3 regions of the Pseudoalteromonas sp. 23_GOM-1509m genome follow, and region 1 is predicted to be linked to each of the others. Evidence: predicted binding sites of a transcription regulator. Region 1 holds the regulator's gene; each other region holds the start of a gene.
What was found. Region 1 encodes LexA, which represses DNA repair genes until DNA is damaged. Its sites were predicted from a motif close to TACTGTATNNNNATACAGTA; they were not measured.

Region 1 (4,277 bases):
CTCATTGGTATTAGGTTGTTCTGCAATGCTACTCATTATTTAGCCTCCCCATCAGCATCCAGTGCCGCTTGTATCTCGCTCGGTTGAATTACATCACCAGTGTCATTACCCCACGCGTTGCGTTTATAGGTAATAACAGCTGCTATTTGCTTGATTGATAATTGCTTTGCGAAAGACTGCATAGCCGTACCTGGTTTACCGTGGAGCAAAATATCTATATGCCCTTTGATATCACCTATGACTATTGGGCTGCCTTTAAGAGCCGGAAAAACACCCGGCAAGCCTAATCCTGTTGGCTGATGGCACGCCGCGCAGCTCGCCATATAAACCTGCTCACCAAGCGCCATCAGCTCTTCTTTTGGTACAACTTGGTCTAATAACGCAGCGTCTGCTGCAGCTGCTTTTTGCTTGGCTTGTTTAGCCTCTGCTAACCACGTTTTGAAGTCTTCTTCTGTTTTAGCTTCTACCACAACAGGCATAAAACCATGATCTTTACCGCAAAGCTCTGCACACTGCCCACGGTAAGTACCAACCTCATTAATATTGGTCCATGTTTCATTAATAAACCCAGGGTTTGCATCTTTTTTAACGGCAAAGTCAGGCACCCACCATGAGTGAATAACATCATCTGAAGTCATTAAAAAACGTACTTTTTGATTAATTGGTAGTACCAGCGGTTTATCGACCTCGAGTAAATAATTCGGGTTTTTATCAGCAAGGTTGGTTATTTCATTTTGAGGTGTAGCTAGCATGGAATAAAACTCAACGTCCTCCCCCATATACTCGTAATGCCACTTCCACTGTGAGCCTGTAATTTTAATGGTGAGATCAGCTTTGCTGGCATCCTCCATGGCAATTAAGGTTTTAGTCGCAGGAATGGCCATAACAATTAATATGACAAAAGGGATCGCAGTCCACAGTATTTCTACTTTGGTGCTTTCATGGAATTGGGCAGGGACAGCCCCTTTAGATTTGCGATGATGAATGAGTGCCCAAAACATAATGGCAAACACGATCACCCCAATCACACAACATATTAAAAAAATAGTCATGTGCAGTTGGTATACATTATTACTTATATCGGTTACGCCTTTACGCATATTATATTGGCTATTAGCAAGCACATTCTGCGAAAAAACAAACAATATAAGCCACAAGGAAGAACTCAGCTTACCCATGTGACGGCTCCTTTGATGCTATTGCTGACGCAAAGCGAAGAGGCATACGGCTTAAACGCCTATTCGTTATTTTTATTTTTTATAAGGGTGCTGGATTTAGTAAATGTGTGTTCTCAAAACGACTAAGCTGTGAGTTATTTTTATTCCAGCTCTTTAATAACTAGTTAAAAAATAAACAATAAGCAAGGTGAGTATGAAAAATAAACAAGGTGTATTTTTTAAAATGCGCAGCTAAAAAAATAGCAACTAGTCAGGCAATTAATCTAAGAGTCAGGTTTAGTAAGGGGTGTATTGAAATTACAGGATAGAAATATAAAAAATTGTTAACTTAAAAAAGCAGAGTAAATTTGTTTATTTATAAAGTATTTAGTGATTTTATTTATGATAGGAGAAGCACTTGACAACATATAGTCATACATTTGATAAGTTAGACATTGTGCTGCTAACAAACCCAGCGCCTAATCACTATTAAGCGCTAAATTATGCTTTAATACTACATCCAGTCAGCGTTACGAATAACACCTACCGCTAAGCCTTCAATATTGAACGACTCATTTTCTAAATCGACCTCAATAGCTGAAAACTCATCATTTTCAGCATGTAAGAGTACTTTTCTGCCCGCTTTTTCTAAACGCTTCACGGTTACATCGTCGTCAACACGGGCAACAATAACTTGTCCATTTTCGGCAACTTGGGTTTTATGCACAGCAAGTAAATCACCATCCATAATACCAATGTCTTTCATACTCATACCGTTAACACGCAATAAAAAATCGGCCGCAGGTTTAAACATTAAAGGGTCAATTTTACAGTGGCTTTCTACATGCTGTTGCGCCAATATAGGCTCACCGGCAGCCACCCTGCCAATTAAAGGTAAGCCTAACTGCTCTGGCTCCTCTTCTTCAACAAGCTGAATGCCCCGACTCGCGCCTGGCTTCATTTTAATCACACCTTTTTTGGCCAGTGCTTTTAAGTGTTCTTCTGCAGCATTCGCACTTTTAAAACCCAGTGTTTGTGCAATTTCGGCACGTGTAGGAGGCATACCAGTGTCTTTAATAAACACTTTAATGAGTTCGAGTATTTGCGCTTGGCGTTTCGTTAATGGTCGCATACAACTGGTTTTCCATACAGTACAATTAACTGTGAGTATATACAGTTATTTAAAAATCGCAAATATAAATTAATGCCTTATATGCCGTTATCATCAAACAATAACCTACTTTAAAAGCAGGGTGATAAATGTAATTATTAGCAACGCATTATCATATTAATAAATTTTAATTCTCAATTACTTATCCAAGGAGCTAGCATGAGTATTTGGCATCAACCGATTACATTAGAGTTTTGTAAGCAATTAGATCAAGGTATTACAGGCCAAGGGACACTCATGAAAACCATGGGAATAGAAATCAGTGAAATTGGTGATGACTACTTAGTGGCAACTATGCCGGCAATTCCAGAGCATCATAACCCTATGGGTATCGTTCATGGTGGTGCAAATGTGGTGCTTGCTGAAACAGTAGCAAGTTATGCCGCTAACTTTGTGGTTGATTTCAATCGGTTTTATTGTGTTGGCCAAGAGATCAGTGCAAGTCATTTAAAGGCATCACGCAATGGCACATTAACGGCCACAGCGAGAGCTTATCATATCGGCAAGCGCAGCTCGGTTTGGGATATTAAAATAACCAATAGCCGCAATGAGCTTTGCTGCGTATCACGTATGACCGCAGCCGTAGTAGAGCGAAAAGGCTAGTAAGTCAATTAACCAAGGTTGAAATTAAATTACTTTTCGAAAGGGTAAATAGTAATTTCTACGCCTGCACCAATTGCAGATATACGTAACAAGGTATCTGCATGTAAGGCTTGGTTAAAGCATTTTGGCGAAGTGCCAGACTCAAACCCAATATCGAAAGTTCTGCGTGAACAACTCAACCATTGCTTTAATGCATTGCGTGAACACGACTCGATTAACTCACACAAGTGATTAATCGCTTTATCTGGCGTGGTTATTTCACCTGCAACCTCAATGCGAGCAAGTTGACGGTATTCGTCTTTATCATAATGTAAAATAGTTGCGACCTTTTTTAAATCAGCAACTAATACGCTAATATCTTGCTTTGACTCAAGCTCTAGATCTACATTTAAAAATTGAATTTCCGACATTATCTCGTTTTTACCCTCTATTAATCTCATTGCAAACTTTAACGCAGTTTTACCGTTATACCAAATCAACAACGCAGGAATCACTGCATTAACGCGTTTTTAGCGTTAGCCTCTGAATATTGCCCACTATTTACTCCTAAAAAACGCCCTACACAAAATACGCAAATTAAAATTAAAGCATGCCGGCGGCAGTTTACTTTTTTATTCTAGGCCTTAAACTAGCCGCTCCTGTAGTTCACGTATGTGATGGATATGATTCGGTTTATTTTAGCTTTGTTGGCTTGCTGTGCTTGTTTTTCAGCAATGGGCGAACAATTTACGCGGTTTTCGAGTGCCAAAAAGCACTTAATTAATACCCTTCCCGAAAACGCTAAAAGTATTTATTGTGGTTGCGATATAAAAAAACAAGGCAAAAAGTTGGTACCCGACCCTACCCATTGTGGCTACGTGCCTCGCAACACACTAACCCGCTCAGGCAAAGTAAATCAACGTGCCCTGCGAATTGAATGGGAACATATTGTCCCTGCATGGGAATTTGGTCACCAGTTACAATGTTGGCAAGATGGTGGGCGTAAAAACTGCCGCAAAGTTAGCGCTAAGTTTCGCTTGATGGAAGCCGATATAAACAATTTAGCCCCTGCAATTGGTGAAATTAACGCCGATCGCTCAAACTACCGCTTTGGCATGTTAGCCCAAAACGCGACGCAATATGGTCGCTGTGAGGTTAAAGTTAATTTTAAACAACGTGTTGTTGAACCGCCTGTTCATGCACGTAAACGCATTGCCGATGCGTACGCTTACATGCAAAAAACGTATGGTTTAAAAATTTCAGCTAAACAACAAAAGCTATTTAATGCTTGGCAACAACAAGCTTATGCTGCTAACACAAATAGTAAAAAGCTGTAAGTTTAAATTAAAAGCGTGTAACACACGCTT
Region 2 (4,277 bases), on a different contig from region 1:
ACAGTTTCCACTCAAAACCCAGAGTATTAAATTATTTAATGAAGCTGTTAATGTGCAATTTGAAAACGCAGTACGCACTCAATGGCAGCAGCACAATGAAAGCCAAACGCTGTTACTGAGTATTTCTTCACGTGTAAAGCATCAAACGCAAATGTATCAAAGTTTGCTAGAGCAGTTTTTGCATGAGAAATTAGAAAGCTATATTGAAATGCGAGTTAACGATTATTGTCAGCTGATGGGTGAAAAGCTACCGAGTAATATTCGTATTCAATTGTATAAACGTCGCTGGGGTAGTTGTAATCGCAGGCGTGAACTAACCTTCAACTTACACTTGGCAAGTGCACCGACATGGGTCATTGACTACGTGATTGTTCATGAATTAGCACATTTAAAATATTTAAATCACAGCGCTCAATTTTGGCAACGTGTGGGATTATTTTATTCAGATTATAAACAAGCAAGTAACTGGTTAAACAATCATGGTATGAGTTTACAGTGGGTATTTGAATAAAAAGAAATAAGGTAGAGAAGAGAAGTGGTGGAGGGAGCTGGATTCGAACCAGCGAAGGCTGAGCCGTCAGATTTACAGTCTGATCCCTTTGGCCGCTCGGGAACCCCTCCAATGCAACGCGGCAGATAATAGCAAACTTCTTATTTAAGTAAAGAAAAAAGCTAAAGAAAATTCAAATTTAGCCGATAAATACTTATTAATTAGTTAAATAGGCTAAAGTCTATGCAGATTGGTGATTTGTTAATCACGGAGAGCCAGTTAAAAACAAGGCTTAACGAAAGTGTGCACGAAAACCGCCGAGGCGAGTTTGCACTTTTATTAGCAATGCTCTCTCACGATGCACTCGATTTTAGTGAATTCCACCTACCCAAAAGTGACACTAAGCATTATCAAGCTAATGAAGATGCTCTGCGTAAACAATTTGGCGCAGGTCCAAAGCAGCCATTAGCGCCAGATACCTTTAATATGTTAATTGGTAAAAATAACACAGAGCTTTTAGCAAAAATGGGAAGCGCTGTAGGGATGAGTGATATAAAGTTAACTCAGTGCTTAAAGCCTGAGCCATTTAATATTCGTGATGATAAAAACCACATTCCACTGACTGTCATTGATAACTGTGAATTAGCGGTACGTCGACGAATTCAAAATACCAACACCGAGTTATCAAACCCTCAAATGGATGCGGTGGCATTTTATGATGATTTACAAAATGAAGCTATCCACCAGCCATTACATTTGTTTAGTGCCTAATTATATGTGTTCAATTGCTGCTTTATACATGCCATTTGATTGTAATAAACTGTGTTTATAGTAGTAAGTAACTATTGGTTTTATAGGTGCTTTATTTTAATAACTGATTTAATATAAAAAAAGCATCCAAAATTTAAATGCAATTGCTATAATGGCGCAAATGGTATGACATTAAATGCCATTATCATTAAACCAAGGTAATTAGGAACGTAATGAAGAAAACATTCACGCTGAATCATGAGAAAATCAAATACCCTCGTATGGTTGATGCTGCAAAGCATGAAGTGAAAAAATATTTGAAAAGAGAACGTAATAAAACTTTACCTGTTGATGCCGACTACTGGGCATTTGATTGTAAGTTTGGTAACACGGCTGAAGAAGCCCAAGTGGTTCACGTTGCTGAAATTAACAATCACATCAGTGAAATTGAAAAGCAAGGTTTAACTTCTTTTTACTTAGAGATTTTAGCAAGACCTGCACAGCGTCAAGATTTCGATGAAGATGATGGCGAGTAAAACGCTAATTTGCGTTTAGTGTAGTTTTTGAAAATGGGCCTTGTGGCCCATTTTTTGTAGCTGAAGTTTATACACTATGACATTTTTTGTATTTTTTATTACTGCCACAAGGGCACGTATCATTACGTTTTACTTTAATATCGGCAACCGGTGTAATCTCACCATCAAGATATCGCCATTGTCCATCTTCTTTAATAAACCTTGAATTTTCTGCCAACTCGCAATATAAACCTTGATAAAAGTAGTGAGCTTTAAATGTAACAAATCCTGTTTCATCATTATAACCAGAGTCTAATACGGCTAAGTTTATAAAACGGCAACTATTTGCAAAATCTTTAATTTCTGAAATTGAATTTTCAGCTTGTTTTTCTTTTGCATAACTTTCACGAACAAAAACCGCGTTTTTAACAGCATAAGCACTGTAGCGTGCACGCATAAGTTGCTCTGGTGTGTGTGGCTGTTTGGTTTTTAAATGAAAAGGCTCGCAGCAATCAGCATAAGGTTGCTGACTGCCACAAAAACATAATAGGGCGTTAGAAGTCATGATAAATGTACTGTGTATTAAAACGCTAGTTTATCAAGCTTATTGCGTAAGTGAAATCTCAGGGTGAGCGCTTTTTTTGCTAAAGCAATACAACTTAGTGCGCGTATGGCTCAAGTTTAATGATAACTGCGACAGTTGTTGGTTATTTATTATGTCAGTCCAGGTGATCACCGCGGCAAAATTTCCATTGTGAAGTGCAGAACTTAAAACATACTCTAAATTAACTAAATGCTTTTGACGAATAACCAGTAATTTACTGGTATCAATTGAGCATGAATCAAGTAGCGCTTTGCTCGGTACGTTATCGGGTGCTATTAACAGTGTCCATGCGTTTAGGCTGTTGTATTGGTGTAATACTTTTAATAACTCAAACGTTGCTGAAATTTCATCTTCAATTTGTACAACGTTAACACAATCTGATTGGTCATCTTGTTGATAGCTTTTAACTGTTCTTACGGTAATTGGCTGTAACATAATCTTCTCACTCACTGGGTTTTTATACAGTACATTCATACAGTAGTTTATACAGTTGTTTGGTGCAAGTGTTTTTTGCTATTTTTTTGTACAGTTATTCATCTTAAAACGCGACAGTTACTATAAATATATAAATAATCTATATATAACAATGGTTTAATTTTTATTGAAAGTTAATGCCCACAGAATTAATTTTAAGGCTGGGAGCAAATAAATACAGATGAACAGGGGGTATACAGTAGTTTAAATTAATTAAGCGTGCTTGTTTTGGCTATAAACGCTTAATTAATTTACAGATGAAATGAGTTGCTGGGCAGTGAAATTATTTTTCGCTACTAGGAGGGATCAAATGTGAAAATTGTAACTGGTGAATTTGTTCATACAGGCTGGCTGCGTAGCATTGAGCATCTTTAAGTCGTTTAGTACTAATATGTTTTCGTATATCGCTCATTGCTTCTATGGCGGGTTCATAGCCTTGACTGCTTGCTAAGCTAAGCCACGCAGCACCATGAAATACACTTTGCGGCACACCTTGCCCTTTTATAAAAAACAGCCCTAAATAAAACTGCGCGCGATAATTTCCTGCCATTGCTGCCAAACGCATCCATTTTGCGGCTAAGGCGCCTTGTTCATTTTTAAGGTAATAAAGGGCTTTATTTAATGTGTCTTGATCGGTGTTTTTAGAGCTCGCAGGGAGATTTGCATCGCTTGGTTGCGTTACAAAAGAAAGAATGTTGTCTAATTGTTGCTCTAAGTCTTGGCCACTTGGTGTCGTTTTGATCATGCTACTTCGTTTGTTATTTTAATCACTTAGCTAGTTTAGTATATAGCAAGGTAAAATGTCCTGTAAAAAGTTATTTTTATGCTAAAATCTCGCCACTTTTTACAACCACAAGTTTATTATGCTCGAAGCCTTATTCAAAATCCGTGCAAATGATTCTTCGGTTCGCCGTGAATGTATTGCCGGTATGACTACATTTATTACGATGGTTTATATCGTATTCGTTAACCCAGCTATGCTTGCAGAAGCCGGTATGGACCAAGGTGCTGCTTTTGTTGCCACCTGTATTGCTGCTGCAATAGGGTGTTTTATTATGGGTTTGTGGGCCAATTACCCACTGGCATTGGCACCGGGTATGGGATTAAATGCATTTTTTACCTATGGTGTTGTATTAGGTATGGGTTATAGCTGGCAAGCTGCGTTGGGTGCGGTATTTATGTCAGGGTGTATATTTTTAATTCTAAGCTTATTTAAGGTGCGAGAGTGGATTATTAATGCAATCCCTCTGGTGCTCAAGCAAGCAATAGCAACGGGTATTGGCGCATTTTTAGCTCTCATCGCACTTAAAAGTGCCGGTATTATTGTATCAAGTCCTGCAACACTGGTGCAGTTGGGTGATATTACCTCGCCTGGTCCTTTATTGGCTATTTTCAGCTTTTTTGTTATTGCTGCACTGCTTTATCGCGATTTTAAAAGTGGCGT
Region 3 (4,277 bases), on a different contig from region 1:
GCCTTGATATACCTTTTTTGCAAAATCTGCATGCTCAGTATTAAGGCTTTTAACTACTTCAACTAAGTGTTCGTTATCTTCTTTGCCATGCCACACTTTAATGTAGCTACCCTCTTTGTAACCATGATCCTGACGGAAGAAGTTCAGCGTATTTTTACCCACATAGCCACGATATAAATCATCAATATCCATACCGATTTGTGCCATACAACCGGCAAAAGCAGCCGCGTTAAAGGTTTTATTGGCAACCGCACTGGCTGCTAATAATTCAAGCGTTTGTTTAAAATCATCACCTTGCTGTGGGGCGCTCATTTGAGTTTGTAGCTGTGTTGCTATTTGCTCGTAGCTGGTCTCACCGTCGATACGTAGCGATAAACCAAAATGAAAAATATCAACCAGCTCTAAAATTACTTGTTCAGTATCTGGCGTTTGTTTTTTCCACCATTTCCAACCGTAATGATCCAGCATTTCTGCACATTCAACCCAAATAGCTCTATACCATTCAAAGCCTTGACTAAACCATTGCTCATGTACTTTGGTATTCATGGCATTTTGCATTTCTAGCATAACAACTAGTTTGTTTAAATTCGCAGACATATTGGTTCCACTGTTGGATTTATAATTAGGGTAATAATACAGATAATATAACTTAACGACCAGCCGAAAACTCATGCCACGAGTTGATCAGGTCAACAAAGTCTTCAAAACCACAACCACTGCTTAAATCATTCTCTTCAAGCATGAGTTCATCATCTTGGTAGGCTAATATATCTTCGTTATCTTGATGCAGCGCATGTGCTTCGAATAATGCTTCATCTTTAGAAAGGATCAGATCAATTTCTTGGCCTTTAAGTGTTACCGGCTCAAAGCTTGAACTCACCGAGCTAATAAGTGCCTGCACCATCGCCACTTTATCTTTGCCTATTTCTTCATTTAACCAGCGGCCTATAATCGCGTGCTCGCTGCTTATTTTAATTCTTAACCCACTAATAGGATCGCGAATGAATTGGTATTCCATAACTTTATTCCAGTACTGCTAATACAACAGATTATAACCTAATCAGCTATGAATAATGAAAGCCAGATACAAAAATAGCGCCATAAGGCGCTATTTAGTATCATCAATTTAGCTAACCACCTGAGCGATAGCGTGCAGCATCAATAATTGCCCATAAATGGAATACGGCTCCAATTACGGCTGGAACCACTAAAAACCATAACGCATAGCCGCCAAAAACCAGAATTGCAAAAACAAGTGCCGCTAAAATACGGCCCTGCACCAACTGCCCTAAACCGGGGAAAAAAATATTACATAATGCTGCGATTACGTTACCGCCAGAACCTTGTTGAGACATACTAACCTCTGTAGTTTAATTAATTTTGTATTTGTACTTATTATTTATACTTACACACTTTATGCCAATTTATTAAGGCTTACAAATCATACAGTTAAATTATTACGAATTTATCAGTTTAGTATTTTTTGCCAAAAATAAGTCAAATTAGCAATTTTAAATAGCTATTTTAGTTACTTGCTCAGTTTATACTGTTAACTATTCAACAACTTAAATACGTATTTTATAAATAGCTGTTTATAAAAACAGTATTTTATTTAGCCTAACAAAAACACCTGTTATACTGCTCTCATTATTGATTAAAAAGGCGTAACGATGGACGTTTCAGAATTACTCGATGGCTTAAATGATAAACAACGCGATGCCGTTGCAGCGCCATTACAAAACATGCTGGTATTAGCAGGAGCAGGTTCAGGTAAAACTCGAGTATTGGTTCATCGTATTGCCTGGTTAATGCAAGTAGAGCAAGCCTCTGCCTATAGTATTTTTGCGGTAACCTTTACTAATAAAGCCGCTAAAGAAATGCGCTCACGGGTTGAAGAAACATTAAAAGCCCCTGTAGGCGGCATGTGGATTGGTACTTTCCATGGTTTATCGCACCGAATTTTGCGTGCACATCACCGTGAAGCAAACTTACCAGAAGCCTTTCAAATTTTAGACTCTGACGATCAGCTTCGTATGATCAAGCGCTTATTAAAATCGATGAATATTGATGATAAAAAATGGCCGGCAAAGCAGTTTGGTTGGTACATAAGCGCTAAAAAAGACGAAGCTCTACGCCCTAAAGATATTCAGGCATACGATATTAACGAGCAAATGATGCTGCGCGTTTACGCGGCCTATCAAGAAGCTTGTGATAGAGCGGGCCTAGTTGATTTTGCTGAAATCTTACTACGTAGCTATGAGGTTCTTAAAAATAACCCAACCTTGCTGCGTCATTATCAGCAGCGCTTTGCGCACATGCTCGTAGACGAGTTTCAAGATACCAACACCATTCAGTATGCATGGTTAAAATTACTTGCGGGCGATACCAGCAGTATCATGATTGTAGGTGATGATGACCAAAGTATTTATGGTTGGCGCGGCGCAAAAATAGAAAACATTAAACGCTTTTTAACCGATTTTGATGCAGAGACGATTCGCCTTGAGCAAAACTATCGCTCGACTGCCACTATTCTTAAAGCCTCAAACGCGTTAATTCAAAATAACTCCGAGCGAATGGGTAAAAGTTTATGGACCGATGGTAACGACGGTGAACCTATTTCTATTTATGCTGCTTTTAATGAGCTAGATGAAGCGCGCTTTGTGAGTAGCAAATTACGTAGCTGGCTTAATGCGGGTAATGCACTTCAAGATGCGGCTATTTTATATCGTAGTAATGCGCAATCGCGGGTACTTGAAGAAGCAATGCTACAAGAAGGTTTAAAATACCGAATTTATGGCGGTATGCGATTCTTCGAACGCCAAGAAATTAAAGATGCTCTTTCATACTTACGCTTAGTGGGTAACCGCCAAGATGATGCGGCATTTGAGCGTGTTATTAATACGCCCGCCCGCGGCATTGGCGATAAAACATTAAGCCATATACGTGACTGCGCTCGCGCTGAATCTTTGCCGCTTTGGTATGCTGCTAAAGCCATTGTAGAGCAACAGCATTTATCGGGTCGCGCTTCTGGAGCTGTTGCCAAGTTTGTTGAGTTAATTGAACATATTGAAGATAAGATTAGAGACTTAACGCTGCACGAGCAGGCTAAATATGCCATTCAAACCTCAGGGTTAATGGCAATGTATCAGGCTGAAAAAGGTGAAAAAGGCCGTGCTCGGGTTGAAAACTTAGAAGAATTAATTAGCGCCTGCGATCAATATGAACTCCCTGAAGAGGAAGAATTCAGTTCACCACTACAAGGCTTTTTAGCCTACACCTCGCTTGAATCAGGTGAAGGGCAAGCTGATGAACATGAAGATGCGGTACAAATGATGACGCTTCACTCAGCTAAAGGCTTAGAGTTTCCGCTGGTATTTATGGTCGGTGTTGAAGAGGGCATGTTCCCATCACAACAAAGTAATGAAGAAACGGGCCGTTTAGAAGAAGAACGCCGCCTTTGTTATGTAGGTATGACCCGTGCTATGGATAAACTGTATATAAGCCACGCAGAAAGCCGCCGTTTATATGGTCAAGAAAAATACCACAGCCCATCGCGTTTTTTACGTGAAATACCCGAAGACTGCGTAGAAGAAATTCGCATTAAAACCCAGGTTTCTCGCCCGCCAGCAGCTGGTCGCTTTAGTGCATCGGTTAGCCATGCCGCCTTTGAAGAAAGCGGGTTTAATTTAGGTCAACGGGTGCTACATGCAAAATTTGGCATTGGTACGGTGCTTAATTACGAAGGCAGTGGCGCACAATCGCGAGTACAAGTTAACTTTGACGACTTAGGTAGTAAGTGGTTAGTAACAGCTTATGCAAGACTACAAGCCGTTTAACCGCGTTATAGAGCATCTGCAACAGCAGCTAACGAATGCTAAACATCGTCAGTTACTGTTGCTTACAGGCGATAAAAATTGGTGTTATGAGCAATGCACTCAGCTGCTTGCTCAATTACAGCAACCCTCTTTTGTTCTTTCTAAAAACACAAATTTAGTTAATGCACATTGGCCAGAGCATACCCATCAAATTTTAGGGCAAGAGTGCGCCCATGCTGTTTATGATGGCTACAGTGGACTGGTGCCAGATAAACTAGCAGCCTTAGCGGGCGTAGTTCAAGCGGGTGGCTTTTTAATTGTATTACTTCCACCACTCGAATCACTTGAACATTGGTGCGATCCTGCGCTGCCATTATTTCAATCATTTGGACAAGCGCATCAATACAGCCTTTTTAATCAACGCTTAAAGCACTTACTGAGCAACGCCTCCTTATTACATTT

Region 2: the regulator LexA is predicted to act here: its motif matches at 2,820-2,839, upstream of N523_RS0110925 (SulA-like leucine-rich domain-containing protein).
Region 3: the regulator LexA is predicted to act here: its motif matches at 1,587-1,606, upstream of uvrD (DNA helicase II).

What each region holds. Positions count from the first base shown of each region.
Region 1 covers NZ_JADO01000020.1:69,410-73,686, forward strand. Annotated here, with positions in the region: gene ctaD (cytochrome c oxidase subunit I) at 1-36, opposite strand, end outside; gene coxB (cytochrome c oxidase subunit II) at 36-1,178, opposite strand; gene lexA (transcriptional repressor LexA) at 1,672-2,289, opposite strand; gene N523_RS0108725 (PaaI family thioesterase) at 2,488-2,931, shown strand; gene N523_RS0108730 (hypothetical protein) at 2,961-3,341, opposite strand; gene N523_RS0108735 (endonuclease) at 3,594-4,247, shown strand.
Region 2 covers NZ_KI912432.1:72,304-76,580, forward strand. Annotated here, with positions in the region: gene N523_RS0110900 (M48 family metallopeptidase) at 1-511, shown strand, start outside; tRNA gene N523_RS0110905 (tRNA-Tyr) at 537-621, opposite strand; gene N523_RS0110910 (VC2046/SO_2500 family protein) at 734-1,261, shown strand; gene N523_RS0110915 (DUF6172 family protein) at 1,474-1,776, shown strand; gene N523_RS0110920 (YchJ family protein) at 1,844-2,320, opposite strand; gene N523_RS0110925 (SulA-like leucine-rich domain-containing protein) at 2,360-2,794, opposite strand; gene N523_RS0110930 (tetratricopeptide repeat protein) at 3,117-3,578, opposite strand; gene N523_RS0110935 (NCS2 family permease) at 3,697-4,277, shown strand, end outside.
Region 3 covers NZ_JADO01000017.1:3,893-8,169, reverse strand. Annotated here, with positions in the region: gene N523_RS0107765 (dUTP diphosphatase) at 1-597, opposite strand, end outside; gene N523_RS0107760 (YacL family protein) at 650-1,018, opposite strand; gene N523_RS0107755 (hypothetical protein) at 1,131-1,355, opposite strand; gene uvrD (DNA helicase II) at 1,671-3,836, shown strand; gene N523_RS0107745 (GNAT family N-acetyltransferase) at 3,814-4,277, shown strand, end outside.